3 regions of the Paeniglutamicibacter sulfureus genome follow, and region 2 is predicted to be linked to each of the others. Evidence: riboswitches for the same ligand, from Rfam matches in the RefSeq annotation. Region 2 holds a riboswitch; each other region holds the start of a gene.
What was found. A riboswitch is a leader RNA that binds a small molecule or an ion and turns the genes downstream of it on or off. The one in region 2 is predicted to bind thiamine pyrophosphate.
Positions count from the first base shown of each region.

Region 1 (6,281 bases), 1.1 Mb from region 2:
GAAGCAGGTAGACCGGGGTGCTCTGGGGAATCAGGTACTGGACCGCGTAATGCCGGCCAGCCCCTTTGCGCAGCTTGAGTTCCGCGGAGGTCCGGTGCGTGGGTCCCGAGGCTTCCACCGGGGCGGAAATCGGCTCGGTGCGTGCGAAGTCGAGTTTCTTCATGCGGACAGTCTCCACCCGAAAGCGCCCGATCCGGGGTTGGTCAATGCCATACGTGCACGGACGTGAAACACGGTTATGACCTCACTGAACAAGTGGTTGACCTGGGAATGGAATGCATGGAGCAACGTCTTGCACGGCGTCACGGTTCGCCAGGATCGTTCACGAATAACCACGTATCGAGGCGCGGCACCTGGACATGCCTTACCCCATGTTATTGCACACACGGTCAAGGCCCCCAGTCGCGGACCGGGGGCCTTGATCACATCTTCGCCACGGGCAACCCCGCGACGATGGTTTCTAGCGTGCAGCCAGTTCGCTGTCCAGGCGAAGCAGGCCGTTGCCATCGTTGTTGATCATCTTCACGCGGTCCAGGATTTCACCGACGGTGGCTTCCTCTTCGACCTGTTCCTCGATGAACCAGGTCAGCATCGGCACCGAGTCGATGTCGCCCTCGTTGTGGGCCAGGCGGTAGAGGTCCCGGATGGATTCGGAGACCTTCTTCTCGTGGTCAAGGGAGGCCTGGAAAGCACCGTCAACCGTTACCACGTTCAGCCCGGGGGCACCGATGGCGCCGATCGCCGGGTGTGCTCCACGGTTGGTCATGTGGGCGATGAACTTCTCCGCGTGTACCAGTTCCTCGGCGGACTGTGCACGGAACCATGCGGCGATGCCGGGCAGGCTCAGGACATCCATTTCGATGGCCAACTGGCGGTACACCGTTGAGGCCTGGATTTCCAGGGTGATCTGGTCGTTGAATGCGTCGGCAAGCTTTCCTGTAAGTTCCATGGCACACACGCTACGCGCTCCGCGGGGGCTTGTCACCGAAGTATGGCCGTACTTACCTCGGGCTAAATATGTCATGCATTGCGTACCGGCGAAGGGCTACCAAGGTGATGCTCACCTTGGTTCGCATGCCTTGGTCTCGACGGGTTTAAGAGGAAACGATGCGCTGCCCGGCATGGATCTTGGCAGCCGCCCGGTGGCCGTCGCGCACCCCAAGAAACAGGCCGACCAGCATGACGGCCAGCCCCGCCATCAGGGCTGCGGGATGGACAAAGCCAGGTAGCGTCACCAATGTTGAGAGGAGGCCTCCGGCTGCCATGATCACTGCGGCCAGCCAACAGCCTATGGTGCTCTTGTTCGCCGCCGCGTGATGGCCCAGCAGCCAGCACTTGTCGCAGTGGGTCAGGGCTGCGGTGCGGATTCCGATCCAGGCATTACGCCTGATTTGTCCGGTGGCCGCGGCTTTGATCATGTAGGCCATGGCAACCATGAGCAGCACCATGAATACCGTCATGATCAATTCGCTCAGCGTTTCGTCATCCATTGTGGGCTTCTCTCAGTGTGTTTCGCGGCCGGAACGCCCCTCCGGAGCGTGGGGCATCGCAGACAACGGTACGCCACCTTTCGCGTGGCCCGATATCCGTGGCAACGCGCCGGGTTTCCGGTGGCGGACCATTCGGGGCCGCCACCGGATGCCGTGGCGCGGTGGGCCGGTGCTAGCTGCTCAGGCCGGCGCGGCGCAGGGCCTCGGCCATGGCGGTGTTTGCGTTAGACCCGGCGGCGCTGGCCGGCCGATTCTGTTGCGGTTTGCCGCCGCGCTGCTTTCCCTCGCCGCCGCGTGCCGGGCGTTGGCCCCGCTGTTCGTTGCGCTGCCCGGTGCCTCGCGGTGCCCGGTCCGTCCGCTCGGCTTTGGCCCCGGGCTCGTCATCCAGACGCAGGGTGAGCGAGATGCGCTTGCGTTCCGGGTCGACCTCCAGCACCTTGACCTTGACGACCTGGCCCGATGTGACGACTTCGCGTGGATCGGAAATAAACTTGCTGCTCATCGCCGAGACATGGACCAGTCCGTCTTGGTGTACTCCCACGTCAACGAATGCACCGAAGGCTGCCACATTGGAAACGGTGCCTTCCAGGATCATGCCGACTTGCAGGTCGCCGATCTTTTCCACGCCTTCCTTGAGGTTCGCGGTCTTGAAGTCCGGGCGCGGGTCACGGGCAGGCCGCACCAGTTCGGCGATGACGTCCTTGACCGTGGGCAGGCCGAATTGCTCGGTGACAAAGTCTGCGGCATTCAGGGTGGCCACCGACTGGTTGCCGGCGTCGGCGGCTGCCAGCAGGGTTTCGGCCAGCCCGTACGCCTCGGGGTGCACGGCGGAGGCATCCAGCGGCTGCTTGCCGCCGGTGATGCGCAGGAATCCGGCACATTGCTCAAAGGCCTTGGCTCCCAGGCGCGGAACCTTCAACAGGGACCGGCGGGTGGTGAAAGGGCCGTTCGCATTGCGGTGTTCGACGATGTTGCGGCTCAGCAGCGAACCGACTCCGGCCACCCGGGCCAGCAGCGCCGGGGATGCGGTGTTCACATCCACGCCGACGGCGTTGACGCAGTCCTCGACCACGGCATCCAGGGAGCGGTCAAGCTTGGCCGGGGTCAAATCGTGCTGATACTGGCCCACGCCGATGGACTTGGGTTCGATCTTCACCAGTTCGGCCAGCGGATCCTGCAGTCGGCGGGCAATGGACACCGCACCGCGGATGGAGACATCCAGGTCCGGCAACTCGGCGCTTGCCAGCGCCGACGCCGAATACACCGATGCCCCGGCCTCGGAGACGATGACCTTGGCAGGCTTGTTGGTCAGCTTGGCGATGACCTCGCCGGCCAGTTTGTCGGTCTCGCGGCTTGCGGTCCCGTTGCCCACGGCAATCAGTTCGGTGCCGTGCTTGGTTGCCAGTGCCACCAGGGTCGCCACGGAGGCATCCCATTTGTTGGCCGGGGCGTGCGGGTAGATGGTGGCAATGTCGACCACTTTGCCGGTGGCGTCGACGACGGCAACCTTCACCCCGGTGCGCAACCCGGGGTCCAGCCCCAGCACCGCCCGGTTTCCGGCAGGGGCGGCCAACAGCACGTCGCGCAGGTTGGCGGCGAAGACCTTGACACTGGCTTCCTCCGCGGCCTCGAAGAGCCGCGTGCGCAGGTCCGCCTCCAACCGTGCCAACAGGCGTCCGCGCCAGGCCAGGCGAACGGTTTGTGCCAGCCACTTGCCGGCCGGCGCATCGGCAGCGGCCTTGATGCCCAGCGAACGGGCGACGGCGGCCTCATATCCGGCCCGCGCCTCGGTGAGCGCCGCCTCGTCGCGCGGGTCGGCCTCGGCCAGCTCCAGGTTCAGCGCACCCTCGCGTTCTCCGCGCAGCAGCGCGAGGATGCGGTGCGAGGGCTGGGTGGCAACGGGCTGCACGAAGTCTTCGTAGTCGGAGAACTTCGAGGCATCCGCGGCAGGGGCGCCGGATGCGATCTTGGACGAGATCTTCCCTCGTGTCCACAGCCGTTCGCGCAATTCGGAGACCAGCACCGCGTCCTGCGAGGCACGTTCGGTGAGAATGGCCCGGGCACCGGCCAGGGCATCGGATGCCGCATTGACCTCGTGCTCGGGGTTTAGGAAGGTGGCTGCCAACGCTTCGGGATCCTGGGCGGGATCGCGGATCAGCGAGTCGGCCAGCGGCTCGAGTCCGGCCTCGCGGGCGATCTGGGCGCGGGTGCGGCGCTTGGACTTGTATGGCAGATACAGGTCCTCCAATTCGGCCTTGGTACCGGCAGCCATGATGGCGGCCCGCAGCTCGTCGGTGAGTTTCCCCTGCTCCTCGATGGCCTTCAGGATCGCTTCCCGGCGGTCCTCCAATTCACGCAGGTAGCGCAGCCGCTCCTCAAGCAGGCGCAGCTGGGTGTCGTCCAGGGTTCCGGTGGCTTCCTTGCGGTATCGGGCAATGAAGGGGACGGTCGATCCGGCATCGAGCAATTCGACGGCGGCCTTCACCTGCCAGTCGGCAACCGAAGCACCCCCGGAAGTTAACTCGGCGGCAATGGTGTGGATTATTCGCATCTGGCTCACCCACACTAGTTTGCCGCATCCGTGGCACTGCCCGCGGACACCGACCGGCGAGGCCTCGTGTGTGTCGCCTCCGTCCTTGCCCTTGATTCGGGGATTGCCCCGTACCGGTGCTACGTTGGCCACAGGACTCGACACGGGGTGCCGCCTGGCGGCTGAGAGATAGACCCGTTGAACCTGATCTCGATAATCCGAGCGAAGGGATGCCGGTCCGGCTTGAACTGCCCTCGTACCCAAATTCCTGGACGACCGTCGGCTGGTTCCATGGCATCCCTTCGCCCAGCAGAAGGGTGCAAGAAAATGCTTATCAAGGACCAAATCGTGTTGATCACCGGGGCAGGACGCGGACTCGGGGCAGACCTGGCCCGGGCCTTTGCGCGCGAGGGCGCACGGCTTGTATTGAACTACCGCTCCAGCGAAACCGCCGCCCGGGAACTGGCAGCCGAGTTCGGGGCCGATCGCGCGATAGCGGTCCAAGCCGATGTCGCGAACGCGGATCAAGTCTCCCAATTGGTGGCCGGGGCGCACGAACATTTTGGTGCTCCCATCACCACTGTCGTCAACAACGCCCTGCCCGATTTTTCGTTCAATGGCGACGCCCGTGCCAAGGCCGATGGAATCGGCTACATGGCTTTCGGGGAGCAGTTCACCGGCATCGTTGGCGGTGCGCTGAACACGATCCAGGCAACCCTGCCCGGCATGAGAACCGCGGGCTTTGGCAACATCGTCAACATCGGGACAAACCTCTTCCAGAACCCCGTGGTCCCCTACCACGACTACACCGCGGCCAAGGCTGCCCTGCTGGCCATGACCCGCACGTTCGCGGCCGACCTCGGCCCGGAAAACATCCGCGTGAACATGATCTCCGGCGGCCTGCTTCGCACCACCGATGCCTCCGCCGCCACCCCGGAAGCGGTCTTCGACCTGATCGCCGGCTCCACGCCACTGCGCAGGGTCACTTCCCCGGCGGAGTTCGCCGACGCCGCACTGCTGTTCGCTTCACCGTGGTCCCGGGCGGTGACCGGGCAGAACCTGGTTGTCGACGGCGGCCTGGTGATGAACTAGGGGTCGGGTAAAGCATCGTGGACGCCACACGCCAATTGCACCTGAACGCCTTCATCTACGGGGCGGGCCACCACACCATGGGATGGCGCCACCCCGAATCCAGCGCCGACCGCCTCGGCGACATTTCCTACTACGAGGAACTTGCCCGGATTGCCGAGCGCGGTTGCCTGGATGCTGTCTTTTTTGCCGACGGGCAGAGCGTGAACCATGAATACGCGGCAGGGATCCCCTGGTTCCTGGAACCGGTGACTGCTCTCAGTGCCATGGCTCGTGCCACCAGCCGCATCGGGTTGGTCACCACGATCTCGGCCAGCTTCTACACGCCCTTCCACGCCGCCAGGCTGTTGGCCTCGCTGGACCACATCAGCGGCGGGCGGGCGGGCATCAACGTGGTGACCTCCATGTTTGACGCCGAGGCCCGCAATCATTCCATGGATTCCCTGCCGGCTCATGCCCAGCGCTACGAGCGCGCCGAAGAGTTTGTTGTCGCGTTGCAGGGGTTGTGGGATTCCTGGTCAGATTCTGCACTGCTGGTTGACCGGGAAGCCGGACGTTACCTTGATCCGGCGCAGGTCCGGCCGATCAACCACCGCGGCAACCATTTCTCGGTTGCCGGCCCGCTGACAGTCCCCCGGTGCCCGCAGGGGCGGCCGGTGCTGTTCCAGGCGGGATCCTCGGAAGCCGGCCGCTCCTTTGCGGCCCGCCATGCCGAAGCCATCTACTCCGTTTCCTGGGACAGGGAATCGGCAGTCGAGTATGCCGCCGACATCCGGCGACTACTGGGTCTTGCCGGACGCTCCAATGATCCGGTTCCCGTGCTTCCCGGGCTGGTCACGTACATCGGTGCCACGCGGGAAGAGGCATGGGAAAAGAAGCGCGTGCTGGATTCCTTCATTGACACCGGGTCGGCCATCGCCCAGCTCAACATGTTCACCGGCCAGGACTACAACACCCATCCGCTGGACGACAGGGTGGATCCGCTGCCCCCGGCCGAGGACTTCACCGGCCCACAAGGCCGCTACCTGACCGTTCAGCGCATCATCGAAACCCAGCGCCCCACGCTTCGCGAACTGCTGGGGTTCCTGGCAGCGGGCGGGGGCCATGCAACCATGATCGGCACCCCCGCCGAGATCGCGGACGAGATTGAGGAATGGTTCATGTCGGGCGCC
Region 1 covers NZ_BAAAWO010000001.1:2,015,933-2,022,213, forward strand. The annotation lists gene ABD687_RS09195 (SH3 domain-containing protein) at 1-163, opposite strand, end outside; gene ABD687_RS09200 (ferritin) at 461-949, opposite strand; gene ABD687_RS09205 (hypothetical protein) at 1,095-1,490, opposite strand; gene ABD687_RS09210 (Tex family protein) at 1,663-4,041, opposite strand; TPP riboswitch at 4,175-4,268, shown strand; gene ABD687_RS09215 (3-oxoacyl-ACP reductase) at 4,348-5,112, shown strand; gene ABD687_RS09220 (LLM class flavin-dependent oxidoreductase) at 5,130-6,281, shown strand, end outside.
Region 1: linked by a shared signal. The riboswitch ahead of ABD687_RS09215 (3-oxoacyl-ACP reductase) and the one ahead of thiM (hydroxyethylthiazole kinase) in region 2 are both predicted to bind thiamine pyrophosphate.

Region 2 (6,281 bases):
CGCGGAGACCGGGGCGATGAACGCGAAGGAGGAACCCAGGTAGCTGGGCACCCGGCCCGCGGTGATGAGCAGGAACAGCAGGGTCCCCACGCCGGAGAAGAACAGCGTAGTGGTGGCCGGGAACCCGGTGATCGCCGGAACCAGCACCGTGGACCCGAACATCGCCATGACGTGCTGCACGCCAATGGAGATGGTCTGCGGCCAGTGCAGCCGCTCGTTCGGGGCCACCACCGTTCCGGGGGAGATGGACTTGCCGTCGCCGTGCAGGTTCCAGCCAATGCCGAATCGGTTGCTCATGGGTGCCTTCCGGGCGCAGGGTGGGAAAAAATGCCGGGGGGCGCGCACGCGGCGCGCAAAACCCCCGTGTGCATTTTACTCACCCCACGGGCAGTGCGACACCCGCGGTGATGGAACCCACCCCGTCCCCGGCGCCGGGCGCATCGGCGGCCGTCTGGGCGAAGAAGTCCAGCTCGTGCACGGACGAGGCCTCGAAGGCGCGCCACATGGCCGCCCGCGTGGACCCGTCGGCCCGTGCGTGAACGCCCCGGACCAGTTCGATGGCCCGCGCCGTGACGTCGTCGAACTGAACCGAGGAATAGGTGGCCAGCCAGTCCGCGTAGGGGTGTGCCGGGTGGTTGGCCACCGCCAGCCGCTTGCCCACGTCCTGGTAGATCCAGAAGCAGGGCAGCAGCGCGGCCGCAAGCACCGGGTAGTCGTCGCTGCCGGCCCGCAGGTGGTTGAGGTACGCGGTGGTGGCGTTCGAGGGCTCCGGGACCTGATCGGCGAGCCGGCCGCGGTGCAGCGTCATTTCCTCCTCCAGGCAGCTGGCGGCGCTTCCCGCCCAGAAGCGCTGCTCCTCGGTGGTCGGGGCGAGTTCCGAGGCCCGCGACATGACCCGCGCATAGCTGCGCAGGTACAGGGCGTCTTGACCCAGGTAGTCCTCGAAGTCGGCGGGGGCCAGCGACCCGTCCTTGAGCCGGCGGATGAACGCCAGCTCGTCGATGCCCGCGCGGATGCCGGCGATCGCTTCCCACCAGTGCGCCAGCGGGTCCCGGGCCGGCGCCGGGCGCACCCCGTCCCAGAGTGCTGCCAGGTGGTTGACCGGGCCGTGCCCGCCGCCGACCGCCAGCTCGTCCGCCCGGGCAATCGCCTCCGACAGCCAGGCCTTGGCCTGGCGCAGCGCCTGGGCCCAGTCGCCGCCGCGGGCGTAGAAGGTCGCCAGGGCGGAGGAGAGCGAGCAGCCGGTGCCGTGGGTGTTGGCGGTGGCCAGCCGCGGCGAGGCGACCTCGAAGAGCACGCCGTCGGGAGAGATGAGGGCGTCCCGGCAGGTTTCGCCTTCCAGGTGTCCGCCCTTGGCCAGCACCAGGACCTGGTACTCGGCGGCAAGGGAGCGCGCCTGGGCCACCGCCTGCTCCCAGTTCCCGGCCACGGGGCCGCGCCCCAGCACGGCAAGTTCCGGGATGTTGGGGGTGATCACGTCGACGTGGGCAAAGAGGCGCCGCAGCGCGTTGGTTGCCTCTGCATCCAGCAGCGAATCCCCGCTGGTGGCGACCATGACCGGGTCCAGCACCACCGCCGGGGCATCGGAGCCCGCGGCGGTCCGGATCCCGGCCAGCCAGCCGCCGAGCTCGTCGATGACCGCCGCGTTGGCGAGCATCCCGATCTTGATCGCGTCGATGGCGATGTCCTCGGAAACCGCGCGCAGCTGCGCCAACAGGAAGCCGGCCGGCGGCACGTGCACGGCACTGACGCCGCGGGTGTTCTGCGCGGTCAGCGCGCTGATGGCGGCCATGCCGTAGCCGCCGGCGGCGGCGATGGATTTCAGGTCTGCCTGGATCCCGGCGCCGCCGGAGGGGTCGGAGCCGGCGATGGACAGGATGTTCTTCACGGTGTTCGGGGTGCTCATGGCTTGCTGCCCTCCCAGAGGGTGCGTAGGTTCCTGGATGCTTCGCGCGGGTCATCGGCGGCGCAAATGGCGCGGACCACCGCCACGCCGGCGGCCCCGGCGCGGGCCAGCGGGGCAACATCCGCGGCGTCGATGCCGCCGATGGCGATGACCGGGAGGTCGCTGAGTCCAACGGCGCGGGCCAGGCCCGCGTGGCCCAGCGGCTCGGGGTGGTCCTTCTTGGTGGGGGTGGCGTGCACGGCGCCGACCCCCAGGTAATCGATGGTGCCCGGGGCAAACGCGTTGAGTTGGTTCGCGGTGCGGATCTCGCCATCGCCGGCCGCGGAGAGTCCCAGCACGGAGCCGGGGCCGATGAGTTCGCGCACCAGGTTTGCCGGCAGGTCGGATTGGCCGATGTGAACGCCCTGCACGTCAGCGCCGGAGGTGCGGGCGGCCAGGAACACGTCGACGCGGTCGTTGACCAGCAGTGCCGCGCGCCCGGCGGTGTGGTGGGCGCATTCCATGACGAGGTCCACGAATTCTCCGGCCGGCATGTCCTTGCAGCGCAGCTGCACCGTCGTGATGCCTCCGTCGACCGCGGCCTTCACAATGTCGACCAGCGGACGTCCGGCGGTGGAGGCCGAGTCCGCGACCAGGTACACGCCGTAGCCGCTCATGAGAGCACCGCCGCGGCGCGCAGCTCGGCGGGGGAGATGGCTGCCAGCGCGTCCAGGAAGAGCGGGGCGAAGGTGCCGGGTCCCGCCGCGTGCTCTGCGGCGCGTTCGGCGGCGGCGGAGTAGAAGGCGTGCGCGGCCACCGTGGCCACCAGCGGGTCGGGGCCGGTGGACAGGAAGGCGGCGCAGACCGCGCCCAGCGCGCACCCGCCGCCGGTGATGCGGGTCAGCAGCGCGCTGCCGCCGTGCACGTACACGATGCGCACCCCGTCGGTGACCAGGTCAGCCTCCCCGGAGACAGCCACGACAGCTCCGCTGCTCCTGGCCAGCTCCCTGGCGGCGTCGGCCGCGGCGGCAACCGAATCGGTGGACTCGACCCCGCGCCCGCCCCCCGAGACGCCGGCCAGCGCCAGGATCTCCGAGGCGTTCCCGCGGATCACGCTCGGTCCGGCGGCGGCAAGTTCGCGGGCGAGCGCGGTGCGCACGCGCAGCGACCCGATCGCCACGGGGTCCAGCACCCAGGGCGTCGAGGCGGCGCCGGCGCCGGTAACGGCCTCGCGCATGGCGGCCGCCTGCTCGGTGTTCGGGGTGCCCAGGTTCACCAGCAGGGATGCCGCCACCGCGGCAAAGTCGCCGGCCTCCCCGGGGACGTCCACCATGGCCGGGGACCCGCCGACGGCCAGCAGCACGTTGGCGGTGAAGTTGGTGACCACGGTGTTGGTCAGGCACTGGACCAGGGGCGAGGAGGCGCGCAGCGCGCCCAGGGCATCGGCGAGCTCGCCGGGTGTTACAAATCTTGAAGGCGCCATGGATTCCATGAGCAACATCCCTCCGCTAGTACGAACTAGATCAGGTTCTACGGGTTTCATCTCAGCCGGTCGCGTGCGCGCCGACACCCCGTGTCACTATGCGTGAGCCTATCCCACCGGGCCCCGGGGCGGGAAAGCCGAGTCCGCGTCCTTCCTGCGCGAGGCGCCTCCCCGCAACCAGGGCGCGGCGGCCTGTTGGAGATGCCGCGCTGGCCGTAGGCTCGGGACATGGGCACATCCGACACTCCACACAAATCAGCTGCGTCTCGCGAGTCGACGGCGCTGAACGAGCTCGAGCTTCCCGAGGTGGTGCCCGAACTCCCGGAAAACATCGTGGAGATCGTCGCCTCCATGCACGACGTGGTCGCCACCCGGCTGGCCCACCCGCGCCGCTTCCGGGCCTCGCAGCTCAAGGCGCTCGAACGGATGCTGGATGCCCACGAGCAGGATTTCACCGATGCGCTGGCCGACGACCTGGGCAAGGGCACCGTCGAGGCGAAGCTGACGGAAATCGACATGGTGCGCGCGGAAATCGACCACGCGCAGCTTCACCTCTCCGAGTGGATGGAGTCCAAGGCGGTGAAGATCCCGTTGGCACTGCATCCGGCGGCAGCCAAGATCGAGCCGCAACCCCTGGGCGTGGTGCTGGTGATCGGCGCCTGGAATTATCCGCTGCAGTTGATCCTCGCCCCGCTGGTTGCCTCCATCGCGGCGGGCAACGTCACGGTGCTCAAGCCCTCGGAGCTGGCACCGGCGACCTCCGCGGTGCTGGGCAGGCTGATCCCGAAGTTCCTCGACCACCGGGCCTGCGCCGTCGTCCAAGGCGGCGCATCCACCAGCAAACACTTGCTGGAACAGCACTTTGACCACATCTTTTTCACCGGCGGTGAGCGGGTTGGCAAGATCGTGGCCCGCGCCGCCGCAGAGCACCTGACACCCGTGACACTTGAGCTGGGCGGAAAGTCCCCGGCCCTGGTGATGGACGGATCCTCCGCCACGGTGGCGCGCAGGCTTGCCTTCGGGAAGTTCATGAATTCCGGGCAGACCTGCGTGGCGCCCGACTACGTGCTGGCGGTCGGCGATGCCGCCCGGGACCTGGAAAAACAGCTGGCCAAGGCGATCACCGGGTTCTACGGGAAGAATCCGCTGTCCAGCCGCGACTACGGCCGCATCGTGAACACCGCCCACTTCGACAGGTTGGTTTCCTACCTGGACCACGGCGAGATCCTCATCGGGGGCGGGTACGATGCCGACACCCTGAAGATCGAGCCCACCGTGATGGCCAACGTGGATCCGGACTCGCCGCTGATGCGCGAGGAGATCTTTGGCCCGATACTGCCGATCATCGCGGTGGAAAGCTTCGATGCGGCCGTGCGCTTCATCAACGCACGCCCAAACCCGCTGGTCGCCTACCTCTTCAGCGAGAACCCGCGGCTGCAGTCGGCCTTCGGGGACCAGGTGCGGGCGGGGGCCATCGTGCACAATGCGCCCAATGTGCACCTCTTCGTCCCGGGTCTTCCCTTTGGCGGCGTTGGCGCATCCGGCATGGGTGCATACCACGGGCGGCATGGGTTCGAGCGGCTATCGCAGATGCGCGCGGTGATGGGCAAGACGACAGTAGTGGACACGCTCAAGGCGCTCTACCCGCCGTACACGTGGGCGAAATCCAAGCTCATCGACAGGCTCATGTAAGCATTCCGCAATCCGCATATTCACCTGTGGAAGCCGCTTTTTGGCAGAACGTCCGGAATGCCGCAGTCAGCCATGTAGGCCCGCGGGGCCCTCCCGCCGGGGGCGGCTCGCAGTCCTACATCCGTGCCACGCCGTGGTGCTTTCCGGGTGGCAACGCACCGGGAACACGACGGAACCTGTGGTCCCCTATCCGAGCACCGCGGAGACAATGTCCTTCGCCTCGGCCTGCACCCGGGCCAGGTGCTCGTCGCCCAGGAACGACTCGGCGTAGATCTTGTACTTGTCCTCGGTGCCCGAGGGGCGCGCGGCAAACCAGGCGTTCTGCGTGGTGACCTTCAGCCCGCCGATCTTCGCCCCGTTGCCCGGCGCCTCGGTCAGCCGTGCGGTGATCTCCTCTCCCGCCAGCATCTCGGCGGCCACGTCGGTGGCCGCGAGGTTCCCCAGCCGCGCCCGCTGCTCCCTGTCGGCCGGGGCGTCGATGCGCGCATAGCTCGGGGAGCCGTGCTCGGCTGCCAGCGCGGCATAGTGCTTCGAGGGGGAAGAGCCGGTGACGGCGGTGATCTCGCTGGCCAGCAGCGCCATCAGGATTCCGTCCTTGTCGGTGGTCCAGGTGCGTCCGTCGCGGCGCAGGAAGGATGCGCCCGCGGATTCCTCGCCGCCGAACGCCCCGGAACCGTCCAGCAGCCCCGGCACGAACCACTTGAAGCCCACCGGGACCTCGACCAGGGTGCGGGCCAGTGAGGCGGCAACCCGGTCGATCATCGAGGAGGAGACCAGCGTCTTGCCGATGCCCGCCTCCGCGGACCAGCCGGTGCGGTTGGTGTAGAGGTACTCGATGGCCACGGCCAGGTAGTGGTTGGGGTTCATCAGCCCGGCATCGGGAGTGACAATGCCGTGGCGGTCCGCATCGGCGTCGTTGCCCGTGGCAATGTCGAAGGAGCTGCGGGCGGCGATCAGCGAGGCCATCGCATCGGCCGAGGAGCAGTCCATGCGGATCTTGCCGTCGGTGTCCAGGGACATGAAGGCAAAGCGCGGGTCCACGCCCGGGTTGACGACGGTGAGGTCCAGCTTGTGGGTTTCGGCGATCGCGCCCCAGTAGTCGACGGCGGCCCCGCCCATCGGGTCGGCGCCGATGCGGATGCCGGCATCGCGGATCGCGTCCAGGTCCAGCGCGGAGGGCAGGTCGTTGACGTAGGAGGACATGAAGTCAAAGGAGCCGAT
Region 2 covers NZ_BAAAWO010000001.1:3,117,969-3,124,249, forward strand. The annotation lists gene ABD687_RS14245 (uracil-xanthine permease family protein) at 1-297, opposite strand, end outside; gene thiD (bifunctional hydroxymethylpyrimidine kinase/phosphomethylpyrimidine kinase) at 377-1,906, opposite strand; gene thiE (thiamine phosphate synthase) at 1,903-2,562, opposite strand; gene thiM (hydroxyethylthiazole kinase) at 2,559-3,377, opposite strand; TPP riboswitch at 3,369-3,469, opposite strand; gene ABD687_RS14265 (aldehyde dehydrogenase family protein) at 3,597-5,060, shown strand; gene pgm (phosphoglucomutase (alpha-D-glucose-1,6-bisphosphate-dependent)) at 5,247-6,281, opposite strand, start outside.

Region 3 (6,281 bases), 2.3 Mb from region 2:
ATCTTGAAGATCACCGGTGACTGGCAGAAGTTCAAGGGCATCGAAGGCCAGGAAGGCACCTTGCGCGTCAAGGAAGCCAAGCCGGCATTCGTTGTTCCGGAGAAGGGTTCGGTCATCCTGCCCGAGGCCATCACCAAGAAGGCCGAGAAGCCGGCTGCCGGGGCCGAGGTCGAGGCAGAAGCAACCGAGGCCGAGTAGCCAGTGCTCGTTGATGCGCTGGATCACCTGGTACGTGGCATCGTAGACACCCCGGAAGACGTACAGGTTGCGTTGAAGGGGAATCGTCGCGGTGACATTCTCGAGGTGCGTGTGCACCCCGAGGATCTCGGTCGGGTCATTGGCCGTCAAGGTCGCACCGCCAAGGCGCTGCGCACCGTGGTAGCCGCTCTGGCGGAGGAACCGATTCGTGTTGACGTAGTCGACACGGACCGTCGCCGGTAGCCAGCCTCACCACACAGCCTTGTCTGGCTTTGGTCCCACGATCCATGACGGATCGTGGGACCAAAGTGGTTTAAGCCCCGACGTGCAACGCAGCCGTCAGCGGCGAGGAGCCTGCAACCACCAAGTCGCACGTAAGATTGAACCTAGAAAAGTGTGTTCACGGGATGTAGGTCCCCTGAACGCACGCCCCTGCCGGCCAAGGCCGGCAAACCACCGATTTGTATTCAAGGAGAAAACGCATGCGCCTCCAGGTCGCCCGCATTGGCAAGCCGCACGGTATCCGCGGAGAGGTGACGGTGCAGGTCCTCACCGACGCACCCGAAGATCGTTTTGCCCCGGGTGCCGTCTTCGAGGTCGAGCACCCCACCGTCAAGAAGCTCACCGTCGAGGGTGCCCGCTGGAACAAGGAAATCCTGTTGCTGGCCTTCGAGGAGCTGCTTGACCGCAACACCGCGGAAACGATGCGTGGAGCCAAGCTGTTCATCGACACCGACGAGGTCGAGGACGATTCCGAGGGCTGGTACGAGCACGAGCTCGTGGACCTGGAAGCCCGCGTGGGGGAGAAGGTCGTCGGCAAGGTCACCGCGCTGCGCACCGGCAATGTCCAGGATTTGCTGGTTGTCGAATCCACCGAAGGCGACGAGATCTACGTCCCGTTCGTGGAGAGCATCGTGCCCGAGGTCAACATCGCCGGCGGCTACATCCTGATGACCCCGCCTGCCGGCCTGTTCGACATCAATCGCGAAGACGTCGCTGACACCAACGCACCGGCAGAGGAAGCCTAGGCCCGATGCGCATTGACGTTGTCTCGATTTTCCCGGAGTACCTCGCTGCCCTGGACCTGTCGCTGATCGGCAAGGCCAGGCGGGAAAAGGTGCTGGATTTGAACGTGCACGATCTGCGCGACCACACCCACGATCGCCACCGCACCGTGGACGACACCCCCTACGGCGGCGGTGCCGGCATGGTTATGAAGCCTGAACCCTGGGGCGCGGTCCTGGACAGGATCGCCACCGAGTCCCCGCTTTCCGCAACCTCCGGGAACAAGCCCATCTTGGTCGTCCCCTCGCCGGCCGGCGCGGTCTTCAACCAGGCCATGGCCTACGAGCTGGCCGAAGCCGAGCACCTGGCCTTTGCCTGCGGCCGATACGAGGGCATCGACGAGCGGGTCCTGGAACACGCCGCAGAGGCGTTCGACGTCCGCCCGGTTTCGATCGGTGACTACGTGCTCAACGGGGGAGAGGTGGCGGTCCTGGCCATGGTGGAGGCCATTGGCCGGCTGATTCCCGGCGTCATTGGAAACCCGGAGTCGCTGGTCGAGGAGTCGCACTCCGACGGATTGCTGGAGTACCCCGTGTACACCAAGCCCGGAACCTGGGAGGGCCGGGAGGTCCCCGAGGTGCTGCTCTCCGGCAACCACGGCAAGATCGCCCGCTTCCGCCGCAACAAGCAGCTTGAGCGCACCGCGTCCCGCCGCCCCGACTTGATCGTGCAGCTGGATCCCTCCACGCTGAACCGGCACGACCGCGACACCCTGTGGCACAGCGGCTTTGCCATATCCGAGGGCAAGATCATTCCGAAGGACGAGCTCGCCTAAGGCCCACGCGATTGTAGGCCGCCTAGCGCGGTGGTTCGGCACTTTCCAGGAGGCCGACCACCGCGCTTTGCCGTCCCCGGCGGGCATGCTCGAGCGCCGTGGTCCCATCGGAATCCGCAATGGAGACGTCCGCGCCGGCGTCGATGACCAGACGCACCACTTCCTGGTGTTCGGGACCACCTGTGCCCAAAATGACGGCCTCCAGAAGGCAGGTCCACCCAAGATCATTCACGTGGTCGACGGCGACCTTGGCGTCCAGGAGCAGCCTTACGGTTTCGACGTGGGCGTGTTCGCAGGCGGGAATCAGCGCGGTGCCGCCGTAGCGATTGGTGCTTCCCACATCCGCACCGTTTTCCAGCGTGAGTTTCAGGATGTCGTTGAGCCCCTCCGCCCCGGCATACAGGAATGCCGAATCCGAGATCTGATCCTTGGCATTCACGTCGGCCCCCCGACGGATCAGTTCCCGGGCCGCGTCCACTGCGTTGGCGCGGGTTGCGGAGACCAGCACCGGCCGGCCATCGGTGCCGCGGTAGTTGGCCGAAGCCCCGGCATCGAGCAGTCTTCGTACCTGCTCGGCGTCATTGGCCACCGCCGCCGCGACCAGGGATTCCTCCGGCGCCGTCACGTCGACGGTCCCGTTATCCGACGTGCTTGCCCGTGGCGTCGAAGATTCCCGGACGCCCGTCGTGGGGATGCTGCAGGCACCCAAACCAAGGATGGCGGCAACCAGCGCCCCTGTGATCAATGCGGAAGGTGAATGTCGGTTGGACATGGACCCATCCTAGTCCGGGACGACGCCGAGGTGAGTGGCCACGGGATTACGGAGTTCAACCCGCCACAATGAACGCGTCTTCCCCGCGTTGAACGCAGGGTGAACCCGGGGAAGACGCATCCGTTCGGGCAGGTTCCCGTTGGGGGGACTACATGGGGTCGGGGATGCTACGCCTTGCTCGGTACCTCGAGCTCGGGCAGATAGACCTTGCCTCCGGCGGCCAGGAATTCCTGGCTTTTTTCGCGCATCCCGCTGACCATTTCTGCGATGGCGGCCTGCGAATCGGCCGAACCGTATTCGTCCCGGATGTCCTGGCTGATGCGCATGGAGCAGAACTTCGGCCCGCACATGGAACAGAAGTGCGCGGTCTTGGCCGGTTCTGCAGGCAGCGTCTCGTCGTGGAACGACTCGGCCGTGACCGGGTCCAGCGACAGGGCGAACTGGTCGCGCCAGCGGAACTCGAAGCGCGCCTTGCTCAGCGCGTCGTCGCGTACGGATGCACCCGGGTGCCCCTTGGCCAGATCCGCGGCGTGGGCTGCGATCTTGTAGGTGATCACGCCGGTCTTCACGTCGTCCTTGTTGGGCAGCCCCAAGTGTTCCTTGGGCGTGACATAGCAGAGCATCGCGGTGCCGTAGCGGGCTATCTCCGTGGCGCCGATGGCGCTGGTGATGTGGTCATAACCGGGCGCAATGTCGGTGACCAACGGACCAAGCGTGTAGAACGGAGCGCCCTCGCACAGCTCCTGCTGGCGCTCCACGTTCTCCCGCACCAGGTGGAAGGGGATGTGCCCGGGGCCCTCGACCATGACCTGCACGTCGTACTTCCAGGCGCGCTTGGTCAGTTCGGCCAGGGTGTCCAGCTCGGCGAACTGCGCTGCGTCGTTGGCGTCGGCGATGGACCCCGGGCGCAGACCGTCACCCAGGGAAAACGCCACGTCGTACTTCGCGAAGATCTCGCACAGCTCGTCGAAGTGGGTGTAGAGGAAATTCTCCTGGTGGTGCGCCAGGCACCAGCCGGCCATGATGGCCCCGCCGCGCGAGACGATGCCGGTCACGCGGTTGGCCGACAGCGGCACATAGCGCAACAGCACGCCGGCGTGGACGGTCATGTAGTCGACGCCCTGTTCGCACTGCTCGATCACGGTGTCGCGGTAGATTTCCCAGGTCAGTGCGTTGGCCTCGCCGTTGACCTTTTCCAGTGCCTGGTAGATCGGGACGGTGCCGATGGGCACCGGGGCGTTGCGGATCAGCCATTCGCGGGTGGTGTGGATGTCATCGCCGGTGGACAGGTCCATCACGGTGTCGGCACCCCACTGGGTGGCCCACTGGAGCTTGTCCACCTCCTCGGCGATGGAGCTGGTGACCGCCGAGTTGCCGATATTGGCATTGATCTTCACCAGGAACGCCTTGCCGATGATCATTGGCTCGGACTCGGGGTGGTTGATGTTTGACGGGATGATGGCCCTGCCCGCAGCGACCTCGCTGCGCACCAGTTCCACGTCGCAGTTCTCGCGCAACGCCACAAAGCGCATTTCGGGGGTGATGATTCCCCGGCGGGCGTAGTGCATTTGGGTCACGCGTTTTCCGGGTTCCGCGCGCCGCGGCTGGTGCCGTGCTCCCTTCCATTCGGCCGATGCCGCTCCGCGGCGCAATGCAGACTTGCCGTCATCGAGCAGGTTCCGCTCCCGACCGCCATAGGCCTCGGTGTCCGAACGATCCGCGATCCACTCGCCGCGGAAGGGCGGCAAGCCCACGACCGGGTCACTGCCGGGACCGGCGGTGCGATACACCCGCAGCGGGGCGTTGGCCGTGCCTCCGGGGGACGGCTCCAAGGCGATTTCGGTGACCGGGACCCGGATCCCCGATTCTGCGTCCTCGAGATAAGCCAGGGAATGGGACTTCAGGGACTGGATTTCGGCTGCTTCCGAGGCGTTTTGGACAGGGCTGTGCATTGAAATGGTGTTGCTCAAGGAGTACTCACTTCCTTCGCCGGCATTACCCGGACAGGTTCAACGGTCTCTTGCTGCTTCAGCTCGATCTCAGCCCCTGCAAGGGCACCCGTGTGGTCGTAAGTGAAACTATCACAACATTCAATCCGGCATCGAGTGTGACCTTGCGCACCGGCGCGGTGGGCCCTGGTCCTTTACCGGGCCTCCGCGCTTCTGGGTCCGAAGTGCCGGCGATTACCCCTTCGGGGCCAACCCAGGTGGATTATCCGGCCTTCTGCGCGGTCAGCGGCAATATTTCCAGTGGAATCTAAATGAGCGGCACCGATTTGATGGGCACGATTCGGCCATGGTGCCGGCGTTCAAGGCGGAGACCCGAGGCCAATCGAGCTTTGACGGACCTGGCTGTAAGGAAGGAACATCGCAGCTTGCCCCGGAGTGTGGCAAAATGGATTCTTGGGTCTACTGGGTTCTGCTCCTGCCGCAGGGGGAACGAATCAACAGTCCGACCTACCGCCGATCCGCAAACGGATCGCGGTACCAAGCTCCGGACCGCCACATCTTTCCCTCGACGCCTTCGCGCTTCATGAGGGACAATTACGGTCCGTGTCTAAGGTAGATGACCTGCGGCGTCTGCCTAGGAGATGCATTCATGCGTATTCTCGACTCTGTCGACGCAGCCTCGCTGCGCAGCGATGTCCCGGACTTCCGCGCCGGTGACACCGTCAAGGTTCACGTCAACATCATCGAAGGCAAGAACTCCCGTGTCCAGGTATTCCAGGGCTTCGTCCTTGGTCGCCAGGGCGACGGCGTTCGCGAAACCTTCACCGTTCGCAAGGTCTCCTTCGGCGTCGGCGTAGAGCGTACCTTCCCGGTACACTCCCCGGTTCTGGATAAGGTCGAACTGGTAACCCGTGGCGACGTTCGCCGCGCGAAGCTGTTCTACATGCGCGATCGCCACGGCAAGGCTGCGAAGATCCGCGAAAAGCGCGACTTCCGGTCTGCCAAGTAGCCAGAAAAGCGAGAACCTCTATCCAAGCCATCCTTCGGATGGCCAGGATGGGGATCCATCGTGGATCAAACTACTGAATCGGAACGTTTTTCCGCTTCGACAAAGCGCCGGTCCCCTTCGAGGGGCTGGCGCTTTGCCGTAGGCGCGCTTGCTGCGGCGGCGGTGATCACCCTTGGCGTTCGCGCCACCGTCGTTGACTTCTTCTACATTGGATCCACTTCCATGGAATCCACGTTGAACCCGGGTGAGGGCTTGCTGGTGAACCGGCTTGCCTACAAGGACGCCGAGATCCAACGCGGAGATGTGGTCATCTTCGACGGCCGCGGCTCGTTCCTGCCCTACCAGCGTCCCACTGCCCTGGATTCACTGGCCTGGGCACTGCGCCTGGCCGGAGGAGATTCGGTCTATGTAAAGCGCGTCATCGGAGTCGGGGGCGACACCGTCAGCTGCTGCGGCCCGGATGGGCGCCTGAGCATCAACGGTGTCCCCGTGGACGAGCACTATGTCCATGTC
Region 3 covers NZ_BAAAWO010000001.1:830,030-836,310, reverse strand. The annotation lists gene rpsP (30S ribosomal protein S16) at 1-198, shown strand, start outside; gene ABD687_RS03820 (RNA-binding protein) at 202-441, shown strand; gene rimM (ribosome maturation factor RimM) at 681-1,226, shown strand; gene trmD (tRNA (guanosine(37)-N1)-methyltransferase TrmD) at 1,232-2,038, shown strand; gene ABD687_RS03805 (ankyrin repeat domain-containing protein) at 2,061-2,810, opposite strand; gene thiC (phosphomethylpyrimidine synthase ThiC) at 2,978-4,762, opposite strand; TPP riboswitch at 4,775-4,882, opposite strand; gene rplS (50S ribosomal protein L19) at 5,409-5,768, shown strand; gene lepB (signal peptidase I) at 5,829-6,281, shown strand, end outside.
Region 3: linked by a shared signal. The riboswitch ahead of thiC (phosphomethylpyrimidine synthase ThiC) and the one ahead of thiM (hydroxyethylthiazole kinase) in region 2 are both predicted to bind thiamine pyrophosphate.